DNA from 3 places in the Paenibacillus sp. GYB006 genome. Region 3 is predicted to be linked to each of the others. Evidence: a T-box and tRNA genes for the amino acid it is inferred to sense, from the RefSeq annotation. Region 3 holds a T-box; the other regions hold tRNA genes.

Region 1 (2,234 bases), on a different contig from region 3:
GGAGCATCGCTGGGTAGCTATGTATGGAAGGGATAAGCGCTGAAAGCATCTAAGCGCGAAGCCCACCTCAAGATGAGATTTCCCAATGAGTAAGACCCCTTGAAGACGACGAGGTAGATAGGCTGGGGGTGGAAGTGCAGCAATGCATGGAGCTGACCAGTACTAATCGGTCGAGGGCTTATCCTACAAGCTTTCTGAAGGAAAGCTACTTCGGAAGCATAAGCTATATAAATCGCAAAGATTGTTTCGTTCTAGTTTTCAGGGAGCAAATCCTTGAGGAAAACTAAACGCTTGTTTCTTGATTCACACTTCGGTGTTGAACCCAAGCAAACGCGAAGAGTGTATAGATTTTTCGAAGATTTTCGAGAAGCGTAAGCTAAGAAAATCCTGTTTGGTGGCGATAGCGGAGGGGTTCCACACGTACCCATCCCGAACACGACCGTTAAGCCCTCCAGCGCCGATGGTACTTGGACCGCAGGGTCCTGGGAGAGTAGGACGCCGCCAAGCGAATACCCTTATGGGTTATTTTTTCGCCTAATCGTTTAATTAACGATAAGGGCCCTTAGCTCAGCTGGTTAGAGCGCACCCCTGATAAGGGTGAGGTCGGTGGTTCGAGTCCACTAGGGCCCACCATTTAACTTCATAATCCCATTATGGGGCCATAGCTCAGCTGGGAGAGCGCCTGCCTTGCACGCAGGAGGTCAGCGGTTCGATCCCGCTTGGCTCCACCAATATTCCCTGATAGCTCAGTTGGTAGAGCACTCGACTGTTAATCGAGTTGTCACAGGTTCGAGCCCTGTTCGGGGAGCCACTTTTGGAGAAGTGTCCGAGCTGGCCGAAGGAGCACGATTGGAAATCGTGTAGGCGTCACAAGCGTCTCGAGGGTTCGAATCCCTCTTTCTCCGTTGCGAACTTTTTAGAATATTTAATACAGTAAGGCCCGTTGGTCAAGGGGTTAAGACACCTCCCTTTCACGGAGGTAACAGGGGTTCGAATCCCCTACGGGTCACTTTATATGGAGATTTAGCTCAGCTGGGAGAGCATCTGCCTTACAAGCAGAGGGTCGGGGGTTCGATCCCCTCAATCTCCACCATATAAATATCGCGGGGTGGAGCAGCTCGGTAGCTCGTCGGGCTCATAACCCGAAGGTCGCAGGTTCAAATCCTGCCCCCGCAATTGTAATACTTGGAACTGTGGTGTAGAGGCCTAACATGCCTGCCTGTCACGCAGGAGATCGCGGGTTCGAATCCCGTCAGTTCCGCCACTTTTATCTTAACTCCAGTAAAATGGAGTATGGTATATCGTAATCATTTAGCCGGTGTAGCTCAACTGGTAGAGCAACTGACTTGTAATCAGTAGGTTGGGGGTTCAAGTCCTCTCGCCGGCACCAGTTTCATTATGGAGGATTAGCGAAGTGGCCAAACGCATCAGACTGTAAATCTGCTCCCTTACGGGTTCGGTGGTTCGAATCCATCATCCTCCACCAGATTTATTTTTAAGTATTTTGTTATGGCGGTCGTGGCGAAGGGGTTAACGCACCGGTCTGTGGCTCCGGCATTCGTGGGTTCAAGTCCCATCGATCGCCCCATTTTTAAACCTTATCACTGTTGGGGATTAGCCAAGCGGTAAGGCAACGGACTTTGACTCCGTCATGCATAGGTTCAAATCCTATATCCCCAGCCATCTTTAGTACGAGCCATTAGCTCAGTTGGTAGAGCACCTGACTTTTAATCAGGGTGTCGAAGGTTCGAGCCCTTCATGGCTCACTTTTATATATATGCGGTCGTGGCGGAATTGGCAGACGCGCACGGTTCAGGTCCGTGTGGGCTAACCCCCGTGGAGGTTCGAGTCCTCTCGACCGCACCATATATTTCGCGGACGTGGCTCAGCGGTAGAGCATCGCCTTGCCAAGGCGAGGGTCGCGGGTTCGATTCCCGTCGTCCGCTCCAATTATATTTGCGCCCTTAGCTCAGCTGGATAGAGCGTTTGACTACGAATCAAAAGGCCGGGAGTTCGAATCTCTCAGGGCGCGCCATTTAAATAACGGGATGTAGCTCAGCTTGGTAGAGCACCTGGTTTGGGACCAGGGGGTCGCATGTTCAAATCGTGTCATCCCGATATTTATACGCGGGTGTAGTTCAATGGTAGAACTTCAGCCTTCCAAGCTGATAGCGTGGGTTCGATTCCCATCACCCGCTTCACAGTAAACCCCTTCGCTTTCGCGAAGGGGTTTT
Region 2 (2,234 bases), on a different contig from region 3:
AATGTATATAATGAAAGACGCTAAAAAATTGATTGTAGTTACATTACTTGGTTTCGCCATGCGACAAATCTTATCATTTTATATAAATATCTTTTCAATTAGGATGGCGATGATTTGAAGTGTGCGACACCACATTTTTCCTAAATAAAAGGTATAATTTACAATTAGAAAAACGCTGTTCAAGATGATATATTATTTATGTCCTCTTAAGAAAAAGACAATTATAAATGTGTGTCTGATGCAGTAATTAAAGATATTTAATTCATTGTGTTCGATGGTTTTTATTACTAGTTGAATATGTTTTTAAAATATGATAAATTATAAATCCGGAAGATTTTAAGCTGCATGTCCTTTCTAAGGTCTGATATTTTGCTGGTGAGTATTCACTGAAGATATCACAGCGCAAAAATCATGTTTGGTGGCGATAGCGGAGGGGTTCCACACGTACCCATCCCGAACACGACCGTTAAGCCCTCCAGCGCCGATGGTACTTGGACCGCAGGGTCCTGGGAGAGTAGGACGCCGCCAAGCGAATAACCTATTAGGTTATATGTTTACTGAATCATTTATTTAACGATGAGGGGCCATAGCTCAGCTGGGAGAGCGCCTGCCTTGCAAGCAGGAGGTCAGCGGTTCGATCCCGCTTGGCTCCACCAATATTCCCTGATAGCTCAGTTGGTAGAGCACTCGACTGTTAATCGAGTTGTCACAGGTTCGAGTCCTGTTCGGGGAGCCAGCGGCCCGTTGGTCAAGGGGTTAAGACACCTCCCTTTCACGGAGGTAACAGGGGTTCGAATCCCCTACGGGTCACTTTATATGGAGATTTAGCTCAGCTGGGAGAGCATCTGCCTTACAAGCAGAGGGTCGGGGGTTCGATCCCCTCAATCTCCACCATACCAAATAATGCAGGATGAAATCCTGTGAATTCAACTAATTTATCCTAGCTCCCATTATATGGAGTATGGTATAATCGAATTAATTAGCCGGTGTAGCTCAACTGGTAGAGCAACTGACTTGTAATCAGTAGGTTGGGGGTTCAAGTCCTCTCGCCGGCACCAGTTTCATATGGAGGATTAGCGAAGTGGCCAAACGCATCAGACTGTAAATCTGCTCCCTTACGGGTTCGGTGGTTCGAATCCATCATCCTCCACCAGTTTTTAGGGGCATAGTTTAAAGGTAGAACAACGGTCTCCAAAACCGTTGGTGTGGGTTCAATTCCTGCTGCCCCTGCCAATTTCATAATAGTAAAGAATGATAATATATGGCGGTCGTGGCGAAGGGGTTAACGCACCGGATTGTGGCTCCGGCATTCGTGGGTTCAAGTCCCATCGATCGCCCTTGTACAACTTATCGCTGTTGGGGATTAGCCAAGCGGTAAGGCAACGGACTTTGACTCCGTCATGCATAGGTTCAAATCCTATATTCCCAGCCATTTTATAGTACGAGCCATTAGCTCAGTTGGTAGAGCACCTGACTTTTAATCAGGGTGTCGAAGGTTCGAGTCCTTCATGGCTCACCATCATATATATGCGCGTGTGGCGGAATTGGCAGACGCACTAGACTTAGGATCTAGCGTCTTTGACGTGGGGGTTCGAGTCCCTTCACGCGCATCTTTTAATTGCGGACATGGATCAGCGGTTGACCTTTGCCTTGCCAGGCAAGAGTCGCTGATTTCCGTCGTCTGCTTTTATATTTTTTGCGCCCTTAGCTCAGCTGGATAGAGCGTTTGACTACGAATCAAAAGGCCGGGAGTTCGAATCTCTCAGGGCGCGCCATTATATTTAAAATAAGAAGCAAGCCGGTGTGGCGGAATTGGCAGACGCGCGCGACTCAAAATCGTGAGGGAAACCGTGGGGGTTCGAGTCCCTTCACCGGCATTTATTATCGGGATGTAGCTCAGCTTGGTAGAGCACCTGGTTTGGGACCAGGGGGTCGCATGTTCAAATCGTGTCATCCCGATATTTATATACGCGGGTGTAGTTCAATGGTAGAACTTCAGCCTTCCAAGCTGATAGCGTGGGTTCGATTCCCATCACCCGCTTCATTAGTAAACCTCTTTGCGAAAGCGAAGGGGTTTTTATATTTCTACTTTTACAGAGAGTAAGTATTGAACTATTTGGGTTGTTCTTTTTCAGGCTAGATACCGATACACACCTAACACCTAAAAGCGAGGAAGCTGAAATAGTTGATTCCTTTGAAGAGGTGACTGCTATTGAAGTTCCAAAATGAGCATA
Region 3 (2,234 bases):
TTTTCTTACCTTTACGGATAATGATAAACCGACCGCCAATGGCTTCACTTGCTGTCACTTCAAAGTTCACATCCGTAACTCGCTCACCATTCATCGAAATTGCACCTTTTGTAATATCTTCACGTGCTTGACGCTTAGATGGCTCGATACCGAGATCAACAAGCCAGTCTACGATATTTTTCGATTCATTGGTTGCTTCAAAAGTCGGCATTTCTTTAAACCCTTGCTCAATCTCATCTGCCGTAAGGGATTTAATATCTCCGCTAAAGAGTGCAGCTGTAATACGAAGCGCTTGCTCAAGCATTTCCTCGCCGTGTACAAATCTTGTCATTTCTTCAGCAAGCTTCTTCTGAGCTTCCCGTTTATGCGGTTCTGTCTGTACTTTTTCAGCCAGCTCGTCAATTTCCTCTTTGGAGAGGAATGTAAAGTACTTCAGGTATTTCACTACATCACGATCATCTGTGTTAGCCCAGAATTGGTAGAACTCAAATGGAGTTGTTTTCTTCGGATCAAGCCAGATCGAACCACCCGCTGATTTACCGAATTTCGTACCATCAGCTTTCAGCATCAGCGGAATCGTCAGACCGAACGCTTTTGCTTCTGCTCCTTCTTTTTTCCGAATCAAATCTAGACCGCTTGTAATGTTACCCCATTGGTCAGAACCGCCGATCTGCAGCTGAACATCTTCATTCTGATACAGATGCAAGAAGTCAAGAGACTGCAGGATTTGGTAAGAAAATTCAGTAAAGGAAATACCACTTTCGAGTCTGCTTGCTACAACATCCTTAGCAAGCATGGAATTGAGGCTGAAGTTTTTACCATAGTCGCGCAAGAATTCGATGACATTGATCTTATGGGTCCAGTCATAGTTGTTAACCATGCGAATTTGGTTATCGCCTTCTGTAATGAACAGTTTTTTCATTTGGTTCGTGAGCGCATCCACGTTCGCTTGTACTTCTTCGAGTGTTTGCAGTGAACGTTCTGATTGACGCCCACTTGGATCTCCAATGGTTCCCGTAGCCCCACCGATCAGAATAACCGGACGATGCCCAGCTAGTTGGAATCGTTTGAGTACCATGAAGGGAATCAAGTGACCAATATGCATACTATCGCCCGTTGGATCTACCCCGCAGTACAGAGATATTGATTTTTGATTCGTTAATTCTCTAAGACCTTCCGCATCCGTTTGTTGATTAATGGCGTCACGCCATTCGAGTTCATCAATAATATTCACAGTCATAACACTCCTTCAGGTTCATAAGTTTTCTTATAATTAGAGATAGACCAACACGGCAAACATAAAAAAAAATCGTCCCTATGTCTATTGTAGACATAGGGACGATTGAACAACCGTGGTACCACCCAGATTGCATAAATGAACACCACACATCAGGTGTGCCATTTATGCCGCTTTTATCGCGAGGTATCGTTCGCCACTTCCGCTCGGCATTACCCGAGATACTCCAGAGTGTAATTCGCGATCTTAGTGTGTACCGGGTTCCATCAACCCCCGGCTTTCTAGAACAGGGACTAAGCTGCTACTGGGCTCTTTCAACGTATATCATATATAAGATTATTGACAGTATAGAGAAATAATTTTTTGATGTCAACCTTTGAAGTTGAGGTGTAAAATCGATAGTTTTCACAATAACGTTATAATTTACTCTGTCATCCCATTTTTTATCGTCCATGAGAATGTTAGAATGAATTTATATGTTCAAAATTTGCATTAGGAGTAAAAGAATTGCGTACACATCCAATTAATTATTTGCGTATTACAGGCCTATTAGATGGTTTTTCATTTTTATTTTTGTTATGTATCGCCATGCCAATGAAGTATATCGGCGGCATCGATGCAGCAGTCTCAATCATGGGTAGTATTCACGGTGCAATCTTCTGCTTATATGCTCTTGCGATCCTTTATGCTGCTATTCGGGTCGATTGGAGCATATGGTGGTCTGCTGTAGCATTTATTGTCGCTTTTATCCCGTTCGGTAATTTTGTATTTGATTTTAAGCTGAAGAAAGCTCAAACCAAATATAAGATGAAGCCTTTTAATCCTGCCCTGATTGTTTATAGTATTGTCTTCTTTTCTTTTATCGATTTATTTGCACAACTGCCCGTTATGAGTACATTTGCGGCTTCCGTCGGGGCAAGCACATTTATTGTAGGCTTTGTGGTAGGACTGTATTCATTAACCAATACGGTGGGCAATGTTTTATCTGGTATTCTGA

The links. A T-box is a leader RNA that pairs with one kind of tRNA and senses whether it is charged. The one in region 3 lies ahead of tyrS (tyrosine--tRNA ligase), so its partner is inferred to be a tRNA-Tyr.
Region 1: it encodes a tRNA-Tyr, which carries the amino acid that the T-box ahead of tyrS (tyrosine--tRNA ligase) is inferred to sense. The anticodon was not compared.
Region 2: it encodes a tRNA-Tyr, which carries the amino acid that the T-box ahead of tyrS (tyrosine--tRNA ligase) is inferred to sense. The anticodon was not compared.

What each region holds. Positions count from the first base shown of each region.
Region 1 covers NZ_JARBDA010000010.1:41-2,274, forward strand. Annotated here, with positions in the region: partial or broken rRNA gene PV403_RS18465 (23S ribosomal RNA) at 1-186, shown strand, start outside; rRNA gene rrf (5S ribosomal RNA) at 391-507, shown strand; tRNA gene PV403_RS18475 (tRNA-Ile) at 557-633, shown strand; tRNA gene PV403_RS18480 (tRNA-Ala) at 656-731, shown strand; tRNA gene PV403_RS18485 (tRNA-Asn) at 736-811, shown strand; tRNA gene PV403_RS18490 (tRNA-Ser) at 817-905, shown strand; tRNA gene PV403_RS18495 (tRNA-Glu) at 938-1,009, shown strand; tRNA gene PV403_RS18500 (tRNA-Val) at 1,018-1,093, shown strand; tRNA gene PV403_RS18505 (tRNA-Met) at 1,103-1,176, shown strand; tRNA gene PV403_RS18510 (tRNA-Asp) at 1,188-1,264, shown strand; tRNA gene PV403_RS18515 (tRNA-Thr) at 1,315-1,390, shown strand; tRNA gene PV403_RS18520 (tRNA-Tyr) at 1,401-1,486, shown strand; tRNA gene PV403_RS18525 (tRNA-His) at 1,513-1,588, shown strand; tRNA gene PV403_RS18530 (tRNA-Gln) at 1,609-1,683, shown strand; tRNA gene PV403_RS18535 (tRNA-Lys) at 1,694-1,766, shown strand; tRNA gene PV403_RS18540 (tRNA-Leu) at 1,780-1,866, shown strand; tRNA gene PV403_RS18545 (tRNA-Gly) at 1,875-1,949, shown strand; tRNA gene PV403_RS18550 (tRNA-Arg) at 1,959-2,035, shown strand; tRNA gene PV403_RS18555 (tRNA-Pro) at 2,045-2,118, shown strand; tRNA gene PV403_RS18560 (tRNA-Gly) at 2,128-2,198, shown strand.
Region 2 covers NZ_JARBDA010000004.1:416,970-419,203, reverse strand. Annotated here, with positions in the region: rRNA gene rrf (5S ribosomal RNA) at 415-531, shown strand; tRNA gene PV403_RS13240 (tRNA-Ala) at 581-656, shown strand; tRNA gene PV403_RS13235 (tRNA-Asn) at 661-736, shown strand; tRNA gene PV403_RS13230 (tRNA-Glu) at 739-810, shown strand; tRNA gene PV403_RS13225 (tRNA-Val) at 819-894, shown strand; tRNA gene PV403_RS13220 (tRNA-Thr) at 983-1,058, shown strand; tRNA gene PV403_RS13215 (tRNA-Tyr) at 1,068-1,153, shown strand; tRNA gene PV403_RS13210 (tRNA-Trp) at 1,160-1,233, shown strand; tRNA gene PV403_RS13205 (tRNA-His) at 1,265-1,337, shown strand; tRNA gene PV403_RS13200 (tRNA-Gln) at 1,358-1,432, shown strand; tRNA gene PV403_RS13195 (tRNA-Lys) at 1,444-1,519, shown strand; tRNA gene PV403_RS13190 (tRNA-Leu) at 1,530-1,610, shown strand; tRNA gene PV403_RS13185 (tRNA-Arg) at 1,699-1,775, shown strand; tRNA gene PV403_RS13180 (tRNA-Leu) at 1,798-1,877, shown strand; tRNA gene PV403_RS13175 (tRNA-Pro) at 1,886-1,959, shown strand; tRNA gene PV403_RS13170 (tRNA-Gly) at 1,971-2,041, shown strand.
Region 3 covers NZ_JARBDA010000001.1:698,856-701,089, reverse strand. Annotated here, with positions in the region: gene tyrS (tyrosine--tRNA ligase) at 1-1,234, opposite strand, end outside; T-box leader at 1,332-1,564, opposite strand; gene PV403_RS03370 (MFS transporter) at 1,745-2,234, shown strand, end outside.